Regions from separate parts of the Actinopolymorpha sp. B11F2 genome, predicted to be linked through region 2. Evidence: riboswitches for the same ligand, from Rfam matches in the RefSeq annotation. Region 2 holds a riboswitch; each other region holds the start of a gene.

Region 1 (4,663 bases), on a different contig from region 2:
TGCCGATCGCGACCGCGAGCGGGATCGGAGTGACGGTGGTGAGGACGCCGAGAACGCCGATCCCCCCGGTGATGTCCTGGTTGAGAACCTGCACCCCCACTCGCGTACCTCGTCGGTGAAGAGTCCCCAGGCGCCGTAGAAGATGAGGAACGGAAGAATCGCCTCGGCGATCTCGTCGACCATGCGGGACTTCGCCGGCTCCTGGGCCGGTAGTGCGCCTGCAACGCCCGTCGCATGACCGCGTCGCCGGCCGCCGAACGGGACGAGCCCTGGTCTCACTGCATGGAACATCATGATCGTCGAGCCGAGCAGGACGAGTACGCCGATCGACAGGCCGGCGAAACCCAGCCACTGGTTGCGGTGCGCGAGCCACGCCGATCCGCGCAGGACCAGGTCGTGTGCGAGGTAGCCCGCGACGAACCACACCAGCTTCGGCGCCCAGTAGCCGGCGAGCAGACCGGCCGCGCGGGCGGGCAACCGGAGGGCGTCAGGTGATGAGGGTCGCGGTCGTGCGAGGGTGGATTCCTGTCCTGGTGGCTCGGACAGACTCGGCGGCTGAGCCGGTGGGTGACGCGGTGGATCAGCGGGTGGGTGACTCGGTGGATCAGCGGGTGGGTGACTCGGTGGATCAGCGGGTGGGTGAACCAGTCGTGCGGGTCCCACGGGAGGTTGTGTCGGTGCGGGTGTGCTCCACGGCTGCATCGGTGGCGGCGCGGGCGTGGGCACCCGCCGGATCGTACTCGGCCGTCCTGTAAAGCGAGCTTGACACCCCGAGGCCGTGTAAAGCATGCTTGACAGCGTGCGGAACGACGTCAGGGCACTCCGCCTTGCCAAAGGGCTATCCCAGGGGGACCTGGGCGAGGTGCTCGAGGTTTCCAGGCAAACGGTCAACGCGATCGAGACCGGTCGCTACAGTCCTTCGCTGCCGTTGGCGATCCGGCTCGCCCGGTTCTTCGGGCGTACGGTCGAGGAGGTATTCCATGTCGACGACGAATGACCGCGGCCACAGCCACCCGGGCCGGCGAATCTCCAAGCCGGCTTTGATTCTGGGTCTGGTCCTGGGCATCGCGATGGGTGTCGCGGCGATCGTGAGTGACCGGCTCTGGCTGGGGCTGGCGATGATCGCCCTCATGGTTGTGCTCGTGCTGTTCCTGGTGTTCGGGTCGCGCCTGAGTGACACGGTCGCACTCCTTGGCGACGACACGCACGAGGAACGGCATGTGCAGATCCATCAACGCGCGGCCCTTCACACGTTGAACATTCTCGCCCTCGTGATCGTGGGCGGTGCGGTCGTCGACATCGCTCGTGGCGGTCACGGTGACCCTTGGGCGTTCCTGGGATTCGTCGCGGGCGTCACCTACGTCGTCTCGCTCCTGGTGCTCAACCGTCGCACCTGAGCGCCGAACCGGTCGCGGCGACCATCGTCGACGACTGCTACGTCCGGCGCCTCACCACCAATCAGCTTTGTATCTTGGGGGTTTGACGCATGCTGCCCGAAATCATGTCCGTACGCCGGCTGCTGGTCGCCGTGCTCGCGCCGCCCTTGATCGTCGCTGGTGCGTCTTCCCCAGGCGCTCCGGCTCCACCCGCAGAGGCCGCGGTTCCACCACCCGCAGAGGCCCCGGCTCTACCCGCGGGGGTCGCGGCACCTCCCGCAGAAGACGCGGCTCCTCCCGCGGAGGCGGCCGCAGCTTCCCATCCGGATAGTGCTTCCGGTCCAGGTGCCCCGGCCCGCACCGTCGCGGCTCACGTCCAAACGACCACGACCCGGCTGGAACGCCTTGCGGAGAAGGTGATCGAGACCGGTACGCCAGGGGTCGCCCTCGCCACCATCACCGGCGACGGTGCGACCACGGCCATCGCGCGCGGTGTGGCCGACCGTCGCACCAACCGGCTGGCCCGCCCCGACGACCGCTACCGCATCGGCAGCATCACCAAGACGATGACCGCCGTCGTCGTCCTCCAACTTGTGGCCGAAGGAAAGATCGGTCTGGACGCCCGGGTCGTCCGCTGGCTGCCGGGCCTGGGCCTCGACGAGCGGATCACCGTACGCCACCTGCTGCAGCACACCAGCGGGTTCCACACCGACACCATGCTGGCGTCCCCACCCTGGTCCTACGACCGCAACCGCTTCCACTACTTCAGCTACCGCGACCTGGTGAGGATCGCCCTCACCAACCCCGAGCCGCGCCGAACCCCTGGTACGCACCACGAGTACTCCAACACCAACTACGTCCTCGCCGGCATGCTGATCGAGTCGGTCACGGACCGGCCGGTGGGTGTCGAGTTCGCGCGCCGCATCATCGGGCCGCTTGGCATGAGAGACACGTCCTACCCGGTGGCGAACCCGGTGATCGCCGGCCGGCACCTGCGTGGGTACCTGCAGGACGGTACGGACAAGCCGCTGTACGACACGACGACGTACTCCATGAGTTGGTTGCGGACCGCCGGTGGCGTGGTGTCCACCACACGGGACGAACTGACGTTCCTGCGAGCGTTGTTCTCCGGGAAACTGCTGCCGAGGCCGCTCTTCGGCGAGATGAGGAGTGTCGGAGAGTTCGGCTACGGGCTCGGCATCTACCCCGTGCAGGTGCCGTGCGTGCCGGGCGGTGTCGCATGGGGCCACAACGGTCAGGTGTTCGGCTACTACAGCGCCGTTTTCACCACCCCGGACGGATCCCGCCAGGCCGCGGTCGGCGCCAACGCGTGGATCATGACGGAGGACGGGACGCTGAACCCCACCGCCGAGCAGGTCGCGGCCGCCGCGCTCTGCGACTAGACGCGTATGCCGGGGCCGCAGCCTCTGCATACTGTCTGTCGAGCCGGGCCGTTCGGCGCCCCGCGGCGAACCGCCAGGCGCAAATGACCACGCTGGGTAGGCCCACGGAACCCGACACATGCGTGGACGCATGGCAGGGGTCCTGACGCCTACTCAGCGTGGTCATTTGCGGCAGCTCACGGCCGCGAGACTGGCCGCCACCGTCCCCGATGGTGGACAACCGTCTCGAATACTGGACCTGCCGGACGATCTCGGAGACGGGTCAGTTACGCTCGCCGACAACAACTCAACAAGGAATCTCATCCAGAGGGGCAGAGGGACCGGCCCGACGAAGCCCCGGCAACCGGCCGACCGCCGACGCGTGTGTCTCGCGTGCATCAGAGGCCCCGCGGCGGACACGGTGCCAAGTCCGGCTCACGACGATCCGACCAGGAGATCCCTGGGCGCGGCTCGGACGCTTGAGGAAGATGAGGAAGGAAGGCCTCTCATGACGACCACGTACGCCGGCGCCGACACGACGGGCGCCGCGCACACCCCCCGCCCCGGTGCGTTCGGCAACGCCACGAGTCTGCGATGTCGCGAGTGTGGCGCGACCACCGAACTCGGCGCGCAGTACGCCTGTACCGAATGCTTCGGCCCCCTCGAGGTGGCCTACGACTACCCGCAGATCACCCGCGACGACCTCGCCGCGGGGCCGGCCAACATCTGGCGCTACCAGGCGCTCCTGCCGGTGCCCACCGACGTCGCGTCGTTCCCCAACACCGAACCCGGCCTCACCCCGCTCGTCCGCGCCGACCGCCTGGCCGCCGCCCTCGGTGTCAGGACCCTGTGGATCAAGAACGACGCGGCCAACCCGACCCACTCGTTCAAGGATCGCGTGGTGGCGGTCGCACTCAGCGCGGCCCGCGAGCTGGGCTTCCAGGTGCTGGCGTGCCCGTCGACCGGCAACCTCGCCAACGCCGTCGCCGCGGCCGCTGCCCGCGCCGGCATCCGCAGCGTCGTCATGGTCCCGCACAACCTCGAACAGCAGAAGATCCTCACGACTGCGGTCTACGGCGGCACCCTGGTCGCTGTCGAAGGCACCTACGACGACGTCAACCGGCTCGCCAGCGAGATCGCCGGTGAGGAAGAAAGCTGGGCGTTCGTCAACGTCAACGTCCGGCCCTACTACGCCGAGGGTTCCAAGACGCTGGGCTTCGAGATCGCCGAACAGCTCGGTTGGCGGCTGCCCCAGCAGGTCGTCGTCCCGATCGCGTCCGGTGCGCAGCTGGTGAAGGTCGACAAGGGACTGCGGGAGTTCGTCGACCTCGGGCTGATCGAGGATGCGCCGTACAAGATCTTCGGCGCGCAGGCGACCGGGTGCGCGCCGGTGTCGGCGGCGTTCAAGGCCGGCCACGACGTGGTGGCGCCGGTACGTCCGGACACCATCGCCAAGTCGCTCGCGATCGGCAACCCTGCCGACGGACCGTACGTGCTCGATGTCTGCCGACGCACGGGCGGGGTCGTCGAGGACGTCAGTGACGACGAGGTGGTCGAGGGCATCGCGCTGCTCGCGCGCACGGAGGGGATCTTCGGCGAGACCGCCGGCGGCGTCACCGTCGCGACGCTGAAGAAGCTGATCGACACCGGGCAACTCGACCCTGACGCGGAGACCGTCATCATCAACTCCGGCGACGGACTGAAAACCCTGGACGCCATCGCCGGCAAGGTGGGGCCCGCGGCAACCATCCGTCCGACGTACGACGCATTCACGAAGGCAGGGCTCGCATGAGCGTGAAGGTACGAGTTCCGACGATCCTGCGCACCTACACCGGCGGCGCTTCCGAGGTGGACGCGGACGGCGCCACGCTCGGCGAGGTGCTCGACTCCCTGGAGACGAAGTAC
Region 2 (4,663 bases):
ATGTCGGGACGCGGTTCGGAGGCGAACGTCGCGGACCGGAACGCCTCCGCGACCTCACGGGCGGTGTCGTCGACACCGCTCGGGTACCTGCCGAGGTCGAGGATCCCGGTGACCGGCGTGGACGGTGCCTGGACGACCCCCGGCGTGAGGTACGTCGCGGGGAACATCACGTGGACGCCGTAGACATTGGCGAACTGCCGCAGCACCGTAGGCTCGTTCGCGACGCCGTTCTGCACGCAGAAGACCGGCGTCTGCGCGTCGGCCGCTCCAGCGAGGGCCCGGACCGCGTCCGCCGTGTCCGTACTCTTCATCGTCAGCAGCACGATGTCGCCGCGCCGCCACTCGATCCCGCTCGGGTCCCCCACCGCGGGCAGCTGAGCCGTCTCCGTGTCGTACGGCGACTCCACCCGCAGCCCGCCGGACCGGATCGCGTCGAGGTGCGCTCCCCGCGCGATCAGTACGACCTCGTGGCCCGCTCTGTGCAGTCGAGCTCCCAACACGCCGCCGATCGCCCCGGCACCGTAGACGACGAACCGCCGACCCGCCTCACCCATGTCCTGTCTCCCAAGGATTCGTCCCGCCCGAACTCCCGTCGTACGAAGGTCTATCGACTGGGCGGGGCCGCTGGCAAATGACCACGTTGAGCAGGCAGGTGTGACCTGGACCGGTGCCGATGCCTGGCCGTGCGTCCGTACGCCTGCTCAGCGTGGTCATTTGCCGCCGCCGCAGAACGCCTGCGCCATGCGGGAGGAGCCGTCGCCTGCCCGGGAAGACCAGCTCGCCATCCGGGAGGAACCGTCGCCCTATCCGGGAAGGGCCGGCGCGCTATGCGGGGACGGTGGGCAGGCCGGCGACCGCGGCGGCCACCTGGTCCGAGGCGAGTTCGTGGTCGACCAGCTCACCGGCGAGATACGTACCGTAGGCGGCGAGATCCAGGTGACCGTGCCCGCACAGTGCGGTGAGGATGACCTTCTCCTCGCCAGACTCCTTGCAGCGCAGGGCTTCGTCGATGCACGCGGCGAGCGCGTGGGTGGGCTCCGGCGCCGGCACGATCCCTTCCGTACGCGCGAACCGCACACCCGCCTCGAAGCACTCCCGCTGCGTCTTCGCCACCGCCTCGATCAGGCCCAGCTCGTAGATGTGGGAGAGCAGCGGCGACATGCCGTGGTAGCGCAGCCCGCCGGCGTGGATCGGATCGGGGATGAAGTCGTGGCCCAGCGTGTGCATCTTCATCAGGGGCGTCATCCCGGCGGTGTCGCCGAAGTCGTACGCATAGACGCCCTTCGTCAGCGACGGGCAGCTCGCCGGCTCCACCGCGCGGATCGTGACGTCGAGGCCACCCGCCAGCTTCTCGCGGAGGAAGGGGAACGCGAGCCCGCCGAAGTTCGAGCCGCCGCCGGTGCAGCCGATGAGGACGTCCGGTGTCAACCCCACCTTGCCGAACTGCGCGACCGCCTCCTCGCCGATGATCGTCTGGTGCAGCAGCACGTGGTTGAGGACGCTGCCGAGGGAGTAGTTGGTGTCGGCGTTCGTCGCCGCGACCTCGACCGCCTCCGAGATCGCGATGCCGAGCGACCCGGGCGAGTCGGGATCCTTCTCCAGCACGGCGCGCCCGGCCGCGGTCAGGTCCGACGGCGACGGGTGGATGGTGCCGCCGAACGTCTCGATCATGATCTTGCGGTACGGCTTCTGGTCGTACGACGCGCGCACCTGCCAGACCTCGCAGGCCAGGTCGTACTGCGAGCAGGCGAACGCCAGCGCCGAACCCCACTGGCCCGCGCCTGTCTCGGTCGTCAACCTGCGTACGCCCGCCTTGGCGTTGTAGTACGCCTGTGGCACGGCGGTGTTGGGCTTGTGGGACCCTGCGGGTGAGCCGCCTTCGTACTTGTAGAAGATCTTGGCCGGCGTGCCGAGCGCCCTCTCCAGGCGATGGGCGCGGTAGAGCGGCGACGGCCGCCACAGCCGGTAGACGTCGAGGACCTCCTCGGGAATGTCGACGTACCGCTCGGTCGTCACCTCCTGCAGGATGAGGTCCGTCGGGAAGAGCGGCGCGAGGTCGTCCGGGCCAACCGGCTGGTGGGTGCCCGGGTGCAGGACCGGCGGCGGTGGGCTCGGCAGGTCTGCGAGCACGTTGTACCAGGCTCGTGGCAGCTCGGACTCGTCGAGAACAATCTTCGTCGGCACAGGCATGCCGGTCACGGTAGCCGGGCCGCGTCGATGGGCGGAACCCCGAAGCCGTGGGTACGCCCGGTCGGTTCACCGGACGGTCAGGACGCGGACGCGCCCGAGCGGGCCCGCAGCGGTCAGTTCGACGACCTCGATCGCTCGATCGCCTGCCAGGCTGCGGATGTGGGCCTCCGATGGCCGCCCAGCCGAGCTGCCCACATATTGGTACGCGCGTCCATTATTTGATACATCGAGGCGAGTGGGTCCTGCCACCGGTTAGCGTGTGTCGCGGTCATGAGTGCCAGCAAGGGCGACCACGCCCTGCGAGCCCCGGCTTGCTGGCCGGCAACCCTCCAACCGCGGTGGGGTGCCCCGGGTGAGGACCAGGTGGTGCCGCCCGGCACCACAAGCGCGGGACCCGCAGCCCACAGGGTCCCCGAGACCTTGTGAGGTACGCATGACACCCGTCGACACCGCGCCTGCGCCCTGTGCGCCCTTCGTCCCCAGCGCCACGCCGCCCGGCGCCACCACACTGTCGTTCAGCCCCACCACACTGTCGTTCAGCCCCACCCCACAGTCGTTCACCGCCACCCCACAGTCGTTCACCGCCACCTCGCCGCCGCCGAACACCGCTCTACCCTCGCCGAACACCGTTCCACCTGGCTCAGAAGCCGGCCTCAAGCCGCTCCTCCCGGTGGTCGGTGCCGACCTGCAGGTGCCGGTCGTCAGCGGCCAGCAGGTGCCTTACGTCCAGCTCGACTATGCCGCAAGCGCGCCCTGCCTGTCAGCCGTCGCGGCCCACCTGAACGGCGTCCTCCCGTTCTACGCGAGCGTGCACCGAGGGGCGGGATACACCTCGCAGGTGAGTACGACGCTCTACGAGACCGCGCGGGCCAAGGTCGCCGCGTTCGTGGGTGCCCGCCCGGACGACGTGGTGGTCTTCAGCCGCAACACGACCGATGCGCTCACCCTGCTCGCACACTGCGTACCCACCGGCGCTGTACCTACCGCCGGGGTCGTCCACCTCGACATCGAACATCACGCCAACCTGCTCCCGTGGCGGCATCGCGCGAGTGGGAAGACCCGCTGCGTCCTTGCCGGCACCACGCAGCGCGCCACGCTCGTCAGCCTGCGCGCCGAACTCGCCGCCCGCCCGGCCGCACTGGTCGCGGTCACCGGCGCGTCCAACGTCACCGGCGAACTGCTGCCGATCGCCGACATCGTGGAGATCGCGCACGCTGCCGGGGCGCGGGTCGTCGTGGACGCGGCCCAACTCGCCCCGCACCGCCGGATCGACCTGGCGGCCAGCGGTGTGGACTACCTCGCGCTGTCGGGTCACAAGCTCTACGCACCGTTCGGGGCCGGTGTCCTCGTCGGACGTCGCGACTGGCTCGACGCCGCCTCGGCCTACCTTCCCGGTGGCGGCGCGGCGCGCGACGTCGGCCTCACCCACACCGATTGGGCACCCGCGCCCGCCCGGCACGAGGGTGGTACGCCCAACGTGCTCGGCGCGGTGGCGCTCGGCTTTGCCTGCGACACCCTGGCCGGCCTCCCCGACGGTGCGCTCGAAACCCACGAGGAGACCCTTCGGCAACGCCTGACCGAGCGGCTGGCCAGCATTCCCGGCGTACGCCTGCATCGGATCTGGCGGGACAGCCCGAGCTCGATCGGTGTGGTGGCGTTCTCGGTGGGCGAGTTCCACCCGGGTCTCGTCGCGGCGTACGTCTCGGCCGAGCACGGCATCGGCATCCGGCATGGACGGTTCTGCGCCCACCCGCTGGTGTCCCGGCTGGGTGCGCCGGAGGGTGCGCTGCGGGCGAGCTTCGGGGTCGGGAGCACGGTGGCCGACGTCGACCGGCTCGCCGATGCCGTGAGCGCGCTGGTCTCGGCGGGAACCCGCTGGTCGTACTCCGACAGCAGCGGTGCGTGGGCCCCGACGCCGGACCCGCGGCCCTATCCGTCGTGGGCGCAGCCGGACGCGGCGGCGGTCCCGTGAGCCTGTTGCTCACCACGCCGCTGCTCGAGGCGTTCGCAGCGCGTGGACGAAGGGCTCCCTCGTCCAGAACTACATGCGATGAAGGGCGCCCTGAGGCGAACCTATGGGAGCAGGGCGCCCCTCATCCAGTGCCGCCTGGGTTGACGGCCACTCTCAGTCGCCGGTGGGATCGGCACGGCTGAGTCCCAGGTCCCGTTGCCACGGATCCTGGTCACGGCTCACCACGCCCGTACTCTTCCGCAACCCCAGCAGCCACTGTCCGCCGTCGGACCCGGTGAGCAGCCCCAACGCGGCGGACGGCTGGAAGTCACCCGCGTTGCCCTCGGGTGCAACACCGCAGGCACCGTCGTATTCACCGGGCGGCTTCACCCACAGCTGCAGGTCGAGCCCGTACGCACCACCGGGTCGCGGGCGGTCCCCGACCTGCTGACCAGCCGGGTTGCACCACTCCGATCCCGCAGGTGGGCGACCGTTCCGGCTGGTGTCGATGACGAACGTGGG
Region 3 (4,663 bases), on a different contig from region 2:
GCCATCAGTCCTCCGCTCCCAACCGAGCGACCTCGGTGACATAGGCCGCCAGCTTGCTCAGGGTCTGCTGGCCGCCCTCGATCGCGTGGTACTTCTCGACCACCTCGTCGCGCAGTTCCTTGGTGGGGAACACCGTGCGCATCTCGATCCGGGTCGCCGCACCGTCGGGCTCGAACGTCAGGACCGACTCGAAGGCGTTCGGGTCGCCGCGGGACTCACCGTGCAGCAGCGCGATCCGCTCCGGCGGGGCGATCTCGTTCCAGGAGATCCACTCGGTGTAGTCCGTCCCGTCCGGCCCGTGCATCACGAAGTTCCACTCCCCGCCGACGCGGAACTCGAACGACCGCGTGGTCGTGGTGAACCCCTCCGGCCCCCACCACCGGGACAGGTGCCGCACCTCGGTGAACGCCTCGAACACCAGCTCCCGCGGGGCGTCGATGACCCGGGAGATCACGATCTCCCGGTCAGCCGTCGCGAACTGCGCCGGCCCTCCTCGTCCCGTCGCGCTCATCAGCTACTCCTCCTGCCCTGCCTGCTCTAGAGCCTGCTTCAGGTCCTGCACGTATGCGTCCAGCCGGTCGAAGCTCTCGCTCCAGAAGCGCTCGAACCCACCGGTCCACTCGTGGACCGGCCGCAGCCCGCGGGCGTCAAGGCCGTACAGGCGCTGCTTGCCTGCCTTGCGGTCCCGCACCAGCCCGACCTCCCGGAGCACCCGCAGGTGTTTGGATGCGCGCGGCTGGGTCATCCCCAGCTCCCGGGCCAACTCGGTCACCGGCCGCTCACCCGCCCGCAGCAGCACCAGGATCTCCCGGCGCCGCGGCTCGGCGATCGCGTTGAAGACGTCCGAGGTCGTCGCGGCTCGTGCCATGGCCGCCATCATATGCCCATATCGGCATGCGTCAAGTCGAGACAGGGAGATCCAGCGTGTACCCGGGAAGTCCCTCGCGGAGAGGTGACGCCGTACTCCGCATAGACGTCAAGGCTCTCCTCAGGCTCTATTGAATGCTCACGCCCCCGACCCGCGCGCCGAGTGCCGACTTGACGGACGGCCATTCGGTCGCCACGACAGAGAACATGGCCGAGTCGCGCAACGCCCCCGCCTCTCCAGGCGCCCACGAGGCCGACCAACTGCGCAACACCCCCTCGAAGCGCGCCCCGAGCCCCTCGATCGCCCGCCGCGAACGTTCGTTGCGGGCGTCCGTCTTGAGGTCGACACGGGCCACCCCCAGCGTCTCGAACGCATACGTGAAGAGCAGCAACTTTGCTTCGGCATTGATCCCCGTGCCCTGCGCCGACGCCGCAAGCCAGGTCCAGCCGATTTCGATGGCGCGCAGGTCCTGCCGGCCCGGCCACGTTCGCGGGTTCCAGAGGGCTGTGCACCCCACGGCCATACCGTCCCGCTGCCGGACCTGCGCGAAGGGCGTCAGTCCCTCGCTCCTGCGAGCGAACTGGGTCGCCAGGTACTCCTTCACCTCGGCACCGCGGGGAACCACGGTGAAGCCGTAGGTGCGGCGATCTTCCTCCGCGGCCCGCGCCAGATCCGACGCGTGGGCCATCGCCAGTGGCTCCAGCCGTACGAACGATCCATGGAGTACGGGCACATCGAGCCATGCGCTCATGAGCGCCTCCTCATCGTTCCTGGCATTGGCACCTTGCCGTAGGGCAGGTTGCCGGACCGTCACTGGGCCAGGTCCCTCGGATCCTCTGGATGAATCTCGGTCAGGGGATCATGCCTCGGCGTAGGGACGGCGGTCAACGTCGGCGGCCACCGAACCGGCGAACTGCCGCGAACACCGATGAATCCGCGCCACGATCGTGGTCTGCACCTGCGTCACCCGCGGAATCGGCGGTCCGGCAAACGAATGAGGATGACTGAGGAGGTCCCGATCATGGGCAAGGTGATCGTGGGGGCGACAGTCTCCGTCGACGGGTTCATCGCGGATGAGAACGACAATGTGGGCCCGCTGTTCGAGTGGTACGGAAACGGCGACGTGGCGACAACCATGGGAGATCCGGACCGGCTTTTCCATGTGAGCGCCGCCAGCGCCGAGTACATTCGTTCGACCTCGGGCAATGTTCGCGCGGCGGTGATCGGTCGGCACCTGTTCGACATCACGAACGGATGGCACGGCGTACCCGCGGCGCCGCCCCAACAATTGCTGGAGAACCCGCGGACCATCGAAGGGGATCGCGTCCTACACCTCATCTACGCCATCCGTACGTCCTGACAGGCCGACGAACGCCTACTGTCGCGGGGTTCTTTCCAGCCTTCACGTGGTCGGATCGACAAGGGTGAACGGTACGACCGACCTGAGCGGCACGTCGTCGCCGCCCAGCTGGGCGTGGAGAAGGTCGACGGCGCGGCGGCCCATCTCCTGCTGGTCCTGCTTGATGTAGACGAAGGTGCCGGAATCAGTCGGCGATTCCAGCGAGTCGAAGCAGGCGATCATCCGACGGTCGGGATCCCCTTCACCCGCGTGCTCGAGAACCTGTCGCAGCAGGACGGCGATGTTGTACTCGCAGGCCACGAAGCCGGTGATGCCTGGTTCGCGTTTCAGGAAAGCGCGCAGAGCCTCGCGGTCGGCGCTCGCCATGTCCGCTGACCGCGACCCCGGCAGTGTGCTGTGGAATTCGGTGAAACAGCGTTCGGCGTCTGGTGGGTATCCGCGCTCGCGCAGGACGTCACGGTATCCCTGCATCCGTTCCTCGATGCTGGAGGTGTTCTCGACCGGTGGCGACAGGAAGGCGACCTGCTCGTGTCCCTGGTCGAGCACGCGGGAGGTGAGGGCACGAGCCGCGGCTGCGTTGTCGGTGAAGACCGAGCATGCCGGGATCCCACGAAGGTACCGGTCGACCAGGACGAGCGGAGAGCGGTCGAGCACGAGCCGCACCAGGCTTGCGTTGTAGAACTCCCCGTGGACAGGGAAGACGATCAGTCCGTCCGCGACGCCACCGACGAGGGCATCGATCGCCTGCTCCTCGACCTGCTGGCTGTCCCGGGTCCGCCGGACGATCAGGTGGTAGCCGAGTTCTGCGCACCGCTCCTCGATCGCACACAGGAGTTCCAGACCGTACGCCTCAGAGGCGTCGGGAAGCACCAGGGCGAGGCAGCCGGTGCTCGGTGGCCGCTCACGTGGTCGAGCACCAGCGTGGCGTACGGCGTCGACGCGGCCGACGTCATCGGTCACGAACGACCCCATGCCGCGCCTGCGGTCGACCACACCGGCTTCGGCGAGCATGCGAAGCGCCCGCTTGGAGGTGATGCGGCTGACGCCGAACTGCTCCGCCAGCTCCTTCTCGGACGGGACCCGCTCCCCAGGTTTGAGAGTCTCGGTGCGGATCTGGTGGAGGACGTAGTCGTAGACCCGCTCGTAGAGGAATGGATCGGGCACGCGTCCTCCGGAGGGGTGACTGGGCAGATCTATACCATCTTGCGACCATGCGCATACTATCCTGCGACCACCGCACTAGTGAACGTCTCACGTGGCCAACCCTTCCTAGCGTCACAGCAGTCCTGGCTGCCTCGCCCGCGCCATCGCGCGACCACACCGCGACCACGAAGCCGCCCGGAAACGGACATGTCATCTCATTGACATGTTGATATATCGAGAGCACCTTGGGTCTCGGTTGCCCTGTGAGTGATGGCGTTCCGGGTGCCTGAGCTCGGAACGCCATCACGCAGGACAGGCGCCGACGTGTCGACCGAGCGGCTCACGGGGACCGCCGAATCACCGGGAGGACCTCGTGAAGCATCACTTTTCAGCGCCGTCACGCCGTGCCGTGCTGGTCGGCGGTCTCGCGGCCACCGCAGGGTGGGGACTCGCAACGACCGCATCGACCGCACACGCGGCGCAGGTGCCGTCGCAGGCGTTGACGAAGTACGCGCGACGCGCCAGGGAAAGCTACGCCGCGCTGCAGCGCTACTTCTACGACCCGCAGACGTCGTTCTACCTCGAGGAGTACCCCCACACGGGCGGCAACCCGTGGTCGTACGTCTGGCCGTTCTCGCAGGCGATGATCGCGACCCAGGACATGGCCGGACTGCCGGAGATCGGCAAGCGCTACACCGACGACGTAGCTGACCGCTACACGGCTCTCGAGGCCTACTGGAACGCCGAGACCGACCCGCCTGGGTACGACTCCTACCTGCGACCGCCGGCCGGGCATGGCGGCGACAAGTTCTACGACGACAACGAGTGGAACGCCCTGGGGTTCATCCAGCGCCACTACATGACTTCTGGCGGAGACGCCGCCGCGCTGCGCCGGGCCGCCGAGATCTTCGACCTCGTGGTGTTCGGCTGGGACACGGACCCGAGCCATCCCTGCCCGGGTGGCGTCTTCTGGACACAGGCTCCCTGGAGCAACGACCGCAACACCGTCTCGAACGCGCCGGGTGCCGAGGTCGGACTGCACCTCTACCTCGCGACGAAGGACGACCACTACCTCGACTGGTCGATCCGGATGTACGAATGGGTGCGGACGTACATGCTCGCGCCGAACGGCCTCTACTGGGACCACGTCGACCTCGCCGGGAACATCGAGAAGACGCAGTGGTCGTACAACCAGGGCACGATGATCGGCGCCGGCGTCCTTCTCCATCGCGCGACGGGCGAGCAGAAGTATCTCGACCACGCGCGCGACACCGCGGCCAAGGCGCTCGCCT

The links. A riboswitch is a leader RNA that binds a small molecule or an ion and turns the genes downstream of it on or off. The one in region 2 is predicted to bind S-adenosylmethionine.
Region 1: it holds a riboswitch for S-adenosylmethionine, as region 2 does, so the genes downstream of both, thrC (threonine synthase) here and ABN034_RS20810 (aminotransferase class V-fold PLP-dependent enzyme) in region 2, are expected to answer to the same signal.
Region 3: it holds a riboswitch for S-adenosylmethionine, as region 2 does, so the genes downstream of both, ABN034_RS26200 (GNAT family N-acetyltransferase) here and ABN034_RS20810 (aminotransferase class V-fold PLP-dependent enzyme) in region 2, are expected to answer to the same signal.

The regions. Positions count from the first base shown of each region.
Region 1 is NZ_JBEFTX010000024.1:63,414-68,076, reverse strand. Features, by position in the region: gene ABN034_RS31010 (hypothetical protein) at 1-100, opposite strand, end outside; gene ABN034_RS31005 (hypothetical protein) at 283-495, shown strand; gene ABN034_RS31000 (helix-turn-helix transcriptional regulator) at 800-997, shown strand; gene ABN034_RS30995 (DUF2178 domain-containing protein) at 981-1,397, shown strand; gene ABN034_RS30990 (serine hydrolase domain-containing protein) at 1,487-2,779, shown strand; SAM riboswitch class I at 3,076-3,253, shown strand; gene thrC (threonine synthase) at 3,267-4,550, shown strand; gene ABN034_RS30980 (MoaD/ThiS family protein) at 4,547-4,663, shown strand, end outside.
Region 2 is NZ_JBEFTX010000011.1:232,997-237,659, forward strand. Features, by position in the region: gene ABN034_RS20800 (ketopantoate reductase family protein) at 1-554, opposite strand, end outside; gene ABN034_RS20805 (TrpB-like pyridoxal phosphate-dependent enzyme) at 826-2,190, opposite strand; SAM riboswitch class IV at 2,457-2,584, shown strand; gene ABN034_RS20810 (aminotransferase class V-fold PLP-dependent enzyme) at 2,624-4,162, shown strand; gene ABN034_RS20815 (glycoside hydrolase family 6 protein) at 4,316-4,663, opposite strand, start outside.
Region 3 is NZ_JBEFTX010000017.1:64,208-68,870, reverse strand. Features, by position in the region: gene ABN034_RS26215 (dihydrofolate reductase family protein) at 1-5, opposite strand, end outside; gene ABN034_RS26210 (SRPBCC family protein) at 5-511, opposite strand; gene ABN034_RS26205 (ArsR/SmtB family transcription factor) at 515-868, opposite strand; gene ABN034_RS26200 (GNAT family N-acetyltransferase) at 996-1,619, opposite strand; SAM riboswitch class I at 1,627-1,715, opposite strand; gene ABN034_RS26195 (hypothetical protein) at 1,869-2,228, shown strand; gene ABN034_RS26190 (GntR family transcriptional regulator) at 2,271-3,392, opposite strand; gene ABN034_RS26185 (glycoside hydrolase family 76 protein) at 3,745-4,663, shown strand, end outside.